3 linked regions of the Agarilytica rhodophyticola genome follow. The protein of the gene in region 1 interacts with the protein of each later gene in a pairwise test. Links are inferred from orthologs where the notes say so. Each region holds a gene or a part of one and is shown in the gene's direction. Other genes may lie near its edges.

The links. The genes of interacting proteins can lie anywhere in the genome.
Region 2: the proteins of ndk (region 1) and BVC89_RS03080 interact in binary tests that used the Escherichia coli proteins (3 or more experiments, as listed by UniProt). The link is inferred for Agarilytica rhodophyticola from one-to-one orthologs.
Region 3: the proteins of ndk (region 1) and ung interact in binary tests that used the Escherichia coli proteins (3 or more experiments, as listed by UniProt). The link is inferred for Agarilytica rhodophyticola from one-to-one orthologs.

The regions. Positions count from the first base shown.
Region 1 is NZ_CP020038.1:2,489,452-2,493,779, forward strand. The notes cover bases 645-3,325. They hold ndk (nucleoside-diphosphate kinase), read left to right. Parts: upstream 645-1,612; coding sequence 1,613-2,038; downstream 2,039-3,325. Other genes in these bases: BVC89_RS10520 (hypothetical protein), read right to left, coding at 645-876; BVC89_RS10525 (flavodoxin family protein), read right to left, coding at 1,025-1,483; rlmN (dual-specificity RNA methyltransferase RlmN), read left to right, coding at 2,077-3,288. In the rest of the region: BVC89_RS10515 (DUF3179 domain-containing protein), read left to right, coding at 1-168; more of BVC89_RS10520, read right to left, coding at 325-644; type IV pilus biogenesis/stability protein PilW, read left to right, coding at 3,349-4,188; BVC89_RS30555 (RodZ domain-containing protein), read left to right, coding at 4,195-4,328. UniProt on the Escherichia coli protein: Major role in the synthesis of nucleoside triphosphates other than ATP. The ATP gamma phosphate is transferred to the NDP beta phosphate via a ping-pong mechanism, using a phosphorylated active-site intermediate.
Region 2 is NZ_CP020038.1:717,552-721,273, reverse strand. Bases 1-2,899 are described here. They hold BVC89_RS03080 (5-formyltetrahydrofolate cyclo-ligase), read left to right. Parts: upstream 1-1,108; coding sequence 1,109-1,690; downstream 1,691-2,899. Other genes in these bases: BVC89_RS03075 (arylesterase), read right to left, coding at 2,234-2,899; BVC89_RS30490 (hypothetical protein), read right to left, coding at 1,772-1,903; BVC89_RS03090 (cell division protein ZapA), read left to right, coding at 354-641; BVC89_RS03095 (TIGR02449 family protein), read left to right, coding at 134-343. Also shown: more of BVC89_RS03075, read right to left, coding at 2,900-2,953; BVC89_RS03070 (ABC transporter ATP-binding protein), read left to right, coding at 2,952-3,617; BVC89_RS03065 (ABC transporter permease), read left to right, coding at 3,696-3,722. UniProt on the Escherichia coli protein: Involved in the removal of 5-formyltetrahydrofolate.
Region 3 is NZ_CP020038.1:4,533,651-4,537,245, reverse strand. The notes cover bases 1-2,772. They hold ung (uracil-DNA glycosylase), read left to right. Parts: upstream 1-929; coding sequence 930-1,616; downstream 1,617-2,772. Other genes in these bases: ygfZ (CAF17-like 4Fe-4S cluster assembly/insertion protein YgfZ), read right to left, coding at 2,605-2,772; BVC89_RS18910 (HDOD domain-containing protein), read right to left, coding at 1,691-2,524; lysS (lysine--tRNA ligase), read left to right, coding at 1-908. Outside these bases: more of ygfZ, read right to left, coding at 2,773-3,591. UniProt on the Escherichia coli protein: Excises uracil residues from the DNA which can arise as a result of misincorporation of dUMP residues by DNA polymerase or due to deamination of cytosine.

The DNA.
Region 1 (4,328 bases):
TTTGAAGATACCCTTGGTGGTGAACGTTATCGTATTTTTTGGGATAACGAACACGAAACTGCAGCCATCGAAACCCTTTCTGGAAAGAGGGTGGTCAGTACCACCAGTTACTGGTTCGCGTGGTATTCTTTTTATCCCAACACAGAAGTTTATCGTGCAGTTAAATAGGCCATTATTAACTCGGTAAATGTACTTTTTACCTTTGGTGGACGTATTAAATGGCCGCAGATGAGCTACTTTATTGTCAAGTTAATAAATGCCTATCCGTGAGCAGGTGAGGTGCTCACGGATATAAACGGTAGAAAATGTATTATTAAGCCCATTTTATGTGTTTTGCTGGTTTTTAATATGATTCGTAATAAAGTCACTTTTGGTGTCTTTGTGCACGTTGTGTGCGTCGTGCCTCAGTGCCGCACCAAAGCCAACAGCGGCACCTCCCACAGCCATTGCGCCAATGCCCGCACCTATGCCTAGCCCTGCTCCAATCTGAGCCCCTGGTGCAGCCATAGCAGCGCCACTTGCGGCAGACAAACCGGCTCCTAAGCCTATCGCTCCAACCCCTGTCGCAATCTTTTTGTTACCCTCATATCGCATGTCTGCTCGTTGGTCTCGTACACTATTGCGTGTTTGGTTGTTTAGATCACGCCAAGCTTGCGTTGCGTTATTGAGTTGCTGCTTTGTGTATTGGGTGCCATCTCTAAGTTTGCCGTAGTTACCTTGATTTAGAGCGCTCTTCGATGGTGGAAACATATTTTTAACGGAATTAGAACGGAAATGGCTAACCAGCGCTTGTAGGGGCGTTTTTTTTTGTGCACCTTGTGTATTAAAATTTGAAACTGTATGGTGATTAGACAACCTTGGCAAATGAATGCTCATAGTTAAACTCCTGCTAAGTTTTTTTGATTGCTGCTAGCAGTGTGTAGATCTCGATAAATATTAGTTCGTCTGTTATTTCTGAGCCATTTAAGTAAAGCAATTTTTACAGGGAACTTTGATTGAAATTGTATATGTTGACGGTGATGTCTTAAAAGATTCCCTCATTTAAGCCGATGGCAAATGCCTGACCCAGATCGTAGAGTTGCTGCTGAAATTCCAGCTTAAAATCACCTTTAAGAATAAGGGCTTCTTGCACTTTACTCCAACCCAGCCCTTTGGTAATACTTTCGGTTGAACGCTGGGCGCCGGTGCCGTCTTTACCCGCTCGTATGACCAATGCGTAGGGTAGCCCACGTTTACTGTCAATTAAATCGTAATAAACTCGATCAAATAGATCTTTTAGTGCGCCGCTCATATAGCCAAAGTTTTCTGTAGTAAATAAGATCAGACCATCAGCTCTGGCAATCGCTTGTGCATCTGCATCAAAAGGTATTAAACATTCTACATCTATAATATTTGTGTCGTTTTTTGCGCCATCGAGCAAGGCTTGAGCTAGAGATTTTGTATTTTTTGAGGGTGTATGGGCTACGATTAGGAGTTTTTTCACGATAGCGCTCTATTTTTGGTGTAACAGCTTACTATTCTAACGCTTAAGCCCTTATAATTGCCGGATTTTGCGATGCCAAAAGTGTCGCAGCTGGAATTAATCAAAATATTGCTTGAGGAGTAAAACTTAATGAGCACAGAACGTACACTTTCAATCGTTAAACCCGATGCTGTAGGCAAGAACGTTATTGGAAAAATCTATAGCCGTTTTGAAGATGCGGGTTTAAAAATTGTTGCGGCTAAGATGATGCATTTGAGCGAAGAAAAAGCACAAGGCTTTTATGCTGAGCATAAAGAGCGTCCTTTCTTTGGTGAACTGGTTGAGTTTATGACTTCAGGCCCTGTTATGGTTCAGGTACTAGAAGGTGAAAATGCGGTAGTGCTCAACCGTGACTTGATGGGTGCGACTAACCCTGCCGATGCTGCAGAAGGCACTATCCGTAAAGATTACGCTGAATCGGTAGGCTGCAATGCGGTACACGGTTCTGATTCTCCTGAATCTGCGCAGCGAGAAATCGCCTATTTCTTCGCAGAAGACGAAGTCTGTCCACGCTAAGCCTTAGCGTAAAAAATAGTAAAATGTGAGGTACACACGTGAGTTCGGAGGTTAATATCAGTACGCCAGCAGACGCTCATCATGAGGGCAAGGTTAATTTCATGGGGATGAGTCAGGCCAAACTGGAGGCGTTCTTCATTGCTATTGGTGAAAAGCCTTTCCGAGCCACGCAAATCTTGAAGTGGATTCATCAATACGGAGTCACCAACTTCGATGAGATGACCAATGTGAGTAAAGTGTTGCGACAAAAGTTGCAGACACTGGCGTATATCGAAGCGCCTGACGTTATTCGCCAATGGGATTCCGCTGATGGCACTCGCAAATTCTTGATTAGGGTAGGTGGCGGCAATGCCATTGAAGCGGTCTATATTCCAGAGTCAGACCGCGGAACCTTGTGTGTATCGTCACAAGTTGGCTGTTCCTTAGATTGTAGCTTTTGTGCTACCGGTAAACAGGGCTTTAACCGCGATTTAAGTGCAGCTGAGATCATTGGTCAGGTGTGGCAAGCCGCACGATCTTTTGACCAATTTAAAGAAGGTTCTGTGCGCAGAATTACCAACGTCGTTATGATGGGAATGGGAGAGCCACTGCTCAATTTCGACAACGTGGTGGATTCTATGAATCTGATGATGAATGACTTTTGTTATGGTTTATCTAAACGACGAGTGACTCTCAGTACTTCCGGTGTTGTTCCGCAGTTAGATCGTCTCGGTGAATACACCGACGCGTGTCTGGCAATATCGCTACACGCCCCCAATGATGAATTGCGTAACCAATTGGTTCCGCTAAATAAAAAATACCCTATTGCAGAACTACTAGCATCAGCACAACGCTATATTGAAGGTTTGCCTGATAATCATAGAAAAATCACTATCGAATACACATTGATAGACCAACTTAACGATAGACCTGAGCATGCCCATGAATTGGCGGAGCTATTGCGTGATGTGCCGGTCAAAATTAACCTAATTCCTTTTAATCCATTCTCTTTATCGAATTATAAGCGTGTGAGTAATAATGCTCTGCGTCGTTTTCAAAAGATATTAATGGATGCTGGTTTTACCGCAACTATTAGAACTACTCGCGGTGATGATATCGATGCTGCATGCGGCCAGTTGGCGGGTAAAGTAAATGATCGCACTAGGCGCAGCGAAAGGTATAAGATAGACACTGTTGCCCTAGACGATTCAGATAGAGATGTTATACCAGTAAAAATTATTCCTGCACACAGCGAATCCTTGAAGCATTAGGGGCAGCATAAGGGCTAAGGCTTTATAACACAGAGCTATAACAATACTTTGAGTAAAGTTATGACAGAAAATATGGGAAATTTAAAAATTATAAAAGGTACAATGGACAAGCTAAAAGTAGTGAAGAAATATACTTTTAGACTTGCTACTACTATTATTTTTCTCAGCCTAACAGCCTGCGTTACGCACTCGGGAAGCACTGGCCCTAAAAAAGTCGACAAGGCCAAAGCGCTCGAATCTAATATTCGCTTGGGTATGGCATATTTGCAGCAAGAGCAGCGCGATAATGCCTTGCGCGCTTTCTCCAAGGCGCTAGAAATAGATAAGCGATCAGCTGAAGCTCATCAAGGAATGGCTCTCATACACAATCTTAATGGAGAGTACGATTTAGCGGAGAAAAGCTTCTTAAAAGCCCTTAAAGCTCGCTCTGATTTTTCTCGTTCTGATATTCAGTATACTTACGCACGGTTTTTAATAGATCGCAAGCGTTATAGTGAAGCTTTGCCTCTTCTCGAATCTGCCACTAAAGACTTAAGTTTCAGGCGTCGGCCTAATGCATTGTTTAGTCTCGCCCAATGTGCCGAAAAGATGGGAGATCGGAGTCGGGCGTTGGCAGCATATAAGCATGCTTTGAATCTCAATCCCCAGTTTGCCCCCGCTGCTTTGGAAATTGCGCACAAAAGTTTTGCCAGTGGTGATTACGCTAATGCCAAAAAGCACTTGGACATCTACAGTAAAAACTCTCGTCAGTCGGCGCGCAGTTTATGGCTGGGTATTCGTATCGAGCGTGTCTTTGGCAATACCGATAAAGAAGCAAGTTATGCCTTGGCGCTAAAAAATCTGCACCCATATTCGCGCGAATATCTAAAGTATAAAAAGCTCATTGAATCGAATAAATAAACGTCTATGAATGCATCCCAAGCAGAAGTATCGAGTGTGTTAGAAGATTGGAGTCAATTGCGCAAAAGTGTAGGTGTGTCGTTGGAGGAAATTTCCAGCCAAACACATATTCCTATCCGTAAGTTGGAAGCCTTAGAACG
Region 2 (3,722 bases), 1.8 Mb from region 1 along the record:
AGTAATATCGCTATGGCAACTGATGCCTGTTGTAGCCAGTGTTTATATGACCCAGAACGCAAGATACAAAGCCAGAATTTAATACTTAAGTTAACAGTCAATTAGTCAGTATAAGAAAGGTACGATTGAAAACATGGCCACGTCGTTGATTAAAAATGTGGAAGGTAAGCTCGATGAGCTTATTCGTATTTGCAGTCGCCTGGAGAAAGAGAACTCAACCTTGAGAGCAAAAGAAGAAGGTTGGCAGCAAGAACGCAAGCGCCTTATGGAAAAAAATGAAATTGCCAGGGCGCGGGTTGAAGCCATGATACAACATTTAAAGACATTAGAAACGGAGTCTTGAGAGAATTGATATGAGTGAAGTTTCCACAGCATACGTCCATATATTGGAGAAGGAATACCAAGTTGCTTGTCCACATGATGAACGTCCCGCACTTAATCGAGCGGCGGCGGAACTGGATAAGCGTATGCGCGCCATTAAGTCTTCAGGCACAATCGTGGGGCTGGAACGCATTGCCGTAATGACAGCATTAAATTTATGCCATGAACTGCAAAAAGTTCAACGTAATACTCCACCGGATGATACAGAAGCGCTTGAGCGAATTGCCAAAAAGCTTGATGAGGCTTTAGGCAAAGAATAAATTGCATGAGAGTCCCTGGTTTCAATCTAGAGATTCTCTTGACTACCCTTGGCACTGGATTGACACAAGTAAAGCTCAATATAATCGATACTTTTAAAATTTACATAGATTAATTGAACTTTCCTTAAAGTTATAAGTATCTTTCACAAAGCTTTAACAATTTAAACTTTATTCTCATTTTACCTTTGTCAAGACTACCCCTGAAAATTCTCAGTGCTATACTCGTTAATAACCTGAGGTGTTTGCCAGTTGGCTATATCCCTGAGCCGATAATACCTTTTTCGGAGGTGATGTGTTTTATTGGTGTGCATATCCGCTAGACGGAGAGCCTTATATACTGCCGTCCCCTCCCCCTTGAACTCTTCGGTTCAAGGTTATGCCAACAGCGGCATCTTGGGCCATTTAATTTCTTATCACTTTATTAGTATGCATAAAAAATTTATTGCATAACACGATGATATTATTCTTTGAATAAATCTACTGTTCGTCACCTTACCCGAAAGAAGAGACAAGCACTTTCTGTTCAGCAACAAAGGTTAGCTTCCCAAAGACTTTTGCTTAAACTGGCACAGCACCCCCTTTTTCGAAATGCAAAAAATATTGGCTTTTATATTGCGAGTGACGGTGAAATTTCACCCGACCAACTTTTGTCACTAGCTTTGAAGCTAGGCAAACACTGCTATCTGCCTTCTGTAAAAGAAAAAGGAAACATGACTTTTCGCCTATACCAAGGGAAAAGTAAGCTGGTTACAAATCGTTATGGAATTTCGCAACCTGATATTACCTGCCAAATAATAGCAGCACATCAACTTGATCTAGTCTTCGTTCCACTCGTTGCGTTTGACCAAAGGGGCAATCGCTTAGGAATGGGAGGTGGATATTATGATCGTTACTTTGCGTTTAAAAAAAGATATAGCCGTTTGGGGCCAGATTTAGTCGGCTTGGCTCACCGATGCCAACAGGTAGATGGTCTTGTATCAGATATTTGGGATATCCCAATGCGTTGTATAGCGACAGACGAAAGAATACAGAGAGTTTTTAAAGGTTAGCGAAGGAAGTGACTTTAATGCCAGAGGCTATACTACTTATCACTTCCATATCCATTTTGCTTTACTATTATTTTTATATTGTTACTTTCCTTGTTGTAACGCCACGGGTGTTTCTTGTTCAGAATAGCCAAGCATATCTGAGACATTAACCGTGCTCAGTAACAAGCCCAAAACGAACACAATAGCGGCTAAAGTCAATACATCATTTTTCATAACACGGCCCTAATGACTACTTTTGTAATTTATAGTTGTGTTAAATGGATTTTAAGGTTTAAAAGAAAGTAGATTTATACAGCTTTCGTCTAAATCTTTCAAACCGCATCTAAATCCCTTGACTGATCACATTTTAACCATAGACTACATTTTTCAAAAAAAAAAGCTGCCACACTATTATAACTAGTGAAATATAGCGATAGTAAGTGTTCACGTGAAAATTCTAGAAACTCTTAGCAAAATTTATGAAAAAAATTGCATTTACCCCATAATTTATGATTATCAATAACCAAACTGCACGAAATATTCGAAAGTTGATAACTCAAACCGCTATGATTTCGAAAGAACCTTCGCTAATACAGGCCATACATTTTCCAATACAATAGGTTGTCCCTCCGCTCGGGGATGGATACCATCCTCTTGCATCAAAGTTGGGTAACCTGCCACTTTATCCAACAGAAATGGCACCAGAGGCAGCTTATACTTATCTGCCAAAGTCTGGTATTGCTGAAAAAATGGTTGTGTATAACGACGTCCTAAATTGGGAGGGATTTGAATACCAATTAACACGACTTGGGCACCCGAAGAGGTAGCCATCGTGATTAACCGATCAAGGTTTTTTGTGATATACGAGACCGGCTTACCTTGTAAACCGTCATTTCCCCCCAATTCAAGCATAACAATATCTGGGTTGTGCGAGGCCAACGACTGCTTCATGATTTGAATGCCTGCCGCAGTTGTTGCTCCACTGACCGAAGCATTGATGACTTGGTAGGGATAGTTGTTATCCTTCAGCTTTTCTCTCAGCAGGTGAACCCAGCCCTGCTGAGCAGATAATTTATAGGCAGCACTCAGGCTATCGCCAACCACAAGGATCTTTTTCTGCGTTTGGGCATCCAAAGGCGCTTGTTGCTGCGAATAAACGCTGATTGAAAATGTGAAACATACTAATGTCAGTACCAATAGACTAAGGTGAAGCAACCTAGCTGCAATATTTTGTCTGTGCATGTTTTGTTTTAGCGTGTTTGACTTCAAATAGGAATAATGCATGATCAAAGCTCTACAATTACATCAACAAGTGCCAATATCTGATGGAAGTTTGCACATTTTAAAAGGCGTTAGCTTGGAAATCGAAGCCGGCGAAACCGTGGCCATTGTTGGCGCTTCAGGCTCAGGCAAATCAACCTTACTTGGCATGCTCGCAGGCTTGGACATTCCCAGTGCAGGGAAAGTTTACTTGAATCAACACGAAATTACACAGCTCGATGAGGAAGCCCGCGCTCAAGTTCGCAGCCAGTTAGTGTCTTTTGTTTTTCAGAACTTTCAGCTACTGGGCAGCCTCAATGCTCTAGAGAATGTTATGCTGCCACTGGAATTGCGCGGAGAAGATAATCCAGAAGATAAAGCCAAACACTATTTAAATCGCGTAGGCCTGGAACAGCGTATCGACCACTACCCGAACCAACTGTCCGGTGGTGAACAACAACGAGTTGCACTCGCACGTGCCTTTGCGTGCGAAGCTCCCATCATTTTTGCCGACGAACCAACTGGTAATCTCGACACACAGACGGGAGAGAAAGTAGCCCAGTTGCTGTTCGATCTCAATAAGGAAACGGGCACCACACTTGTTTTAGTCACTCACTCCCAGGCATTGGCAGAAAAATGTGACAGACAATTAGAAATGCGTTCCGGCGAGCTATTAGAAGCCGTATAAGTACCAGCCAGAACTTGTGATTGAATGAGTGTAAACAGTCTCTGGACAATATAAGCGAGTAAAGCGAAATCATACATTATGAAAACCTCTTCTTTGGTACGCATG
Region 3 (3,595 bases), 2.0 Mb from region 1 along the record:
CCATTCCCGGTGGTGCAACGGCGCGTCCATTTAAAACCCATCACAATGCTTTAGATATTGATATGTATTTGCGTATCGCACCTGAATTGTATCTTAAAAGATTAGTCGTGGGCGGTTTTGAGCGTGTGTATGAAATTAATCGCAATTTCCGCAACGAGGGTTTGTCTACTCGCCACAATCCTGAATTTACCATGCTTGAATTTTATCAGGCTTATGCGGACTACCACGATTTAATGGATTTAACTGAAGATATGTTGCGTGAACTTTCGCGCGCAGTGTTGGGTTCAACAGAAGTAACTAATACAGTAAAAAATGCTGATGGCGAAGTGGAAGGTTCTACTACTTACGACTTTGGCCAACCTTTCCAACGCCTAAGTGTTTTTGATTCCATTTTAAAATACAACGATAACATCAGCGCAGAAGCTCTTGCAGATGAAAACAGCGCGCGTGCTATCGCGAAAGACTTACATATTCCCTTAAAAGATAGTTGGGGCTTGGGTAAGGTTCAAATTGAGATTTTTGAAAAAACTGTTGAGCACTTATTGGATCAACCAACTTTTATTACCGAATATCCCACAGAAGTATCGCCGCTAGCGAGACGCAGTGATAGCAATCCTTTTGTTACAGATCGTTTTGAATTTTTTGTTGGCGGGCGTGAAATTGCCAACGGCTTCTCGGAGCTCAATGACCCTGAAGATCAAGCTGAACGTTTTAAAGCTCAAGTGGCAGAAAAAGATGCCGGTGATGATGAAGCCATGCATTATGACGCCGATTATGTGCGTGCGTTGGAATATGGTTTGCCGCCAACAGCGGGTGAGGGTATCGGTATTGATCGTTTGGTGATGTTATTAACCGACTCTCCTTCAATTCGTGATGTCTTGTTATTTCCTCATATGCGACCTGAATAAATATAAAAAGGGCACAGTGTCTTGGCGAATAAAGTAGATCTCCATCATAGTTGGTTGGATGTTATCGGTGATGAATTTAATGCACCGTATATGAAAGCGTTAAAACAATTTTTGCTTGAAGAAAAACGTATGGGTAAAGTGATTTACCCCTCAGGCAAAGATATTTTTAATGCCCTTAACACCACGCCCTTTGATCAGGTGAAAGTGGTTATCTTAGGACAAGATCCTTATCACGGGCCAGGCCAAGCGCATGGCCTGTCTTTCTCGGTGCTACCTGGTGTGCGTTTTCCTCCGTCGTTGCAGAATATTTTTAAAGAAATTCAGCAAGAATTAAATATTCCGTTTCCTACACATGGCTGCCTACAGAGCTGGGCTCAGCAAGGGGTATTGTTGTTAAATGCCACCCTGACAGTGGAACAGGCTCGGGCGGGCTCTCATCAAGGGCGAGGTTGGGAACAATTTACTGATGCCATTGTTCATCAGTTAAATGATAAGAGTGATGGTGTCGTGTTTTTACTGTGGGGCAGCTATGCCCAGAAAAAAGGGAGTTTTATCGATACAACGCGTCATACCGTGTTTAAATCACCCCATCCTTCGCCTTTATCTGCGCACCGAGGCTTTTTAGGTAATGGTCATTTTGCAGCCACTAATGAGGTGCTGCGCTCTCAAGGTAAAACGGAAATAGACTGGTCTGTGCCAGACGTATAAATTCTGGTGAATGCAGTGATATTAATTTTCAGAGCCTATAAATAGGCTCTGAAGTGTTACCAGTAGAGAGGGTGTTATTGCAGCATGGCCATGGCGGCTTCCATCTCTTCGCTAAGATCTTCAGCTTCTGCCGATTCAATATCAGGATCTAAGCCTAAACGAACAAAGGCCAATACGTCATGGTGATCTATATGCTGTGTTTTGTCTGAGTCGGCATAGCTTTGCAGCATACCAACCGTGACTAAATCTGCGTAATCTGCCTTGGGTATATCGCGTGAGAAATCGAGATAATCTACAGGAATATTGCGTATCTCTTTAGGAAACTCCCAGGTGGTTAATATCTTGACGCCAATGGTGGGGTGAACTTGTTCAATAACACTATCGAGAGTCATACTGTCGTTCATTAAGGTATGGCTTTCTTCAGCAAAAGATAAGATGGGTAACACGCCGATTTGATGAACTAAACCGGCGAGAGCGGCTTGGTCGGGGCGAAGTTTTGTGTAGTGCTTGCATAACACATGGCAAATTCCTGCAATCTCGCTGGATTTTGACCATACTTCTCGCATACGTTGATCAATAATATCGGATGTGGCCTGGAACATTTGTTCCATAGCTAATCCTGTGGCTAAGTTGCTGGTGGTTTGCATACCCAAGCGAGACAGGGCCATATTTAAATCTTCAATTTCACGTGCGCCTCTAAACAGTGGGCTGTTGGCGACTTTTATTATTCGAGCGGTGAGAGCGGCATCGCTGCTGATAACTTCGTTGAGTTGCATAATACTGGCGTCCACATCCTCAGATACTTCACGCACTTTGAGGGCCATTTCAGGCATGGTGGGTAGAACTAACTTATCGGCATCGATAGCTGCAATAATCTGTCCTGCGACTTTTTCAGCGACCGAATTCATAGAGATGCTCCTGTATAAGCGAAAGACAAACGCCATAGCGCAGAGGCTACAGAGTTGTGCTGCGTTTATTCGCAGCTAACTTAACTTATAGCATATGGAAGCGCGGCCCATTGAATATTTACAAGAGAATTATTGATCATAATACAGGCGTTATCTTGACTGAGAACATCATCACATAACACGAGAATTTCATGATGTGATGGGCTGACACGGGCGCTATTGATGACTGTGCCACGTGCTTTGCCCAGAGCCTCAATGTTCACAGGGCTTTGATAAACCGCCGTGTTTGCTTCTGGTGAAACTGCTGTTTCTATAACAGCACGATACATATGTTTTTTTTGCTGGCCACGGTAATGTAGCCGCGCAATGATTTCTTGGCCGGTATAACATCCTTTTTTAAACGAGATGCCATCTATATACTGCAAGTTAATTTCTTGCGGAATTAACTTTTCTAGGGTCGCGGCCTCAACTTCTCCAATGCCTCTTTGAATGTTTTTTAATCGCCATAAATTGCTGTTCTGCTGTAATTCCAATGCGCCCAGCTGCTCAACTAATTGGCTTAGTTCGTTTGAAGGACACCAAAGTTCTATCTGATCATCGGCGTGATGCAACATAAAAATATTATTGTGCTCTACCACTTCTCCAGCTTTAGAGACCGGGAAAATATGAGTCGCTGTAGTAAGGGCTTGATCACCTACTAAGCCTAACAGCTGATAGCTTTCACTAACCTGTAATGTGGCTTTTGAGAACACGGCATATTTTTTTAATGCCTCCAACGCAAATTGGCTAATATCTGCTCGTACCCGCAGAGCGATTGTTTTCGTATTAAGGCGAGCTGCGACAAAATTTGAATTCATCCGTCCTTTGTGGCTGCAGTGGGCTCCTGGTATAAATATATTACGCTCCAAGAGGGCGAAATCGCAGGTGCATTGCCCTTGCAAGAAGGTTTCACTGTCCTCACCTTCAACTATAATTAGACGATAATCATCCAGAGGTGTTTGCCACGTTTGCTCTGGTTTTATTTGGTTTGAGTGTTGGTGAGAATCGAGTATTTTTTTCCACTGCATAATA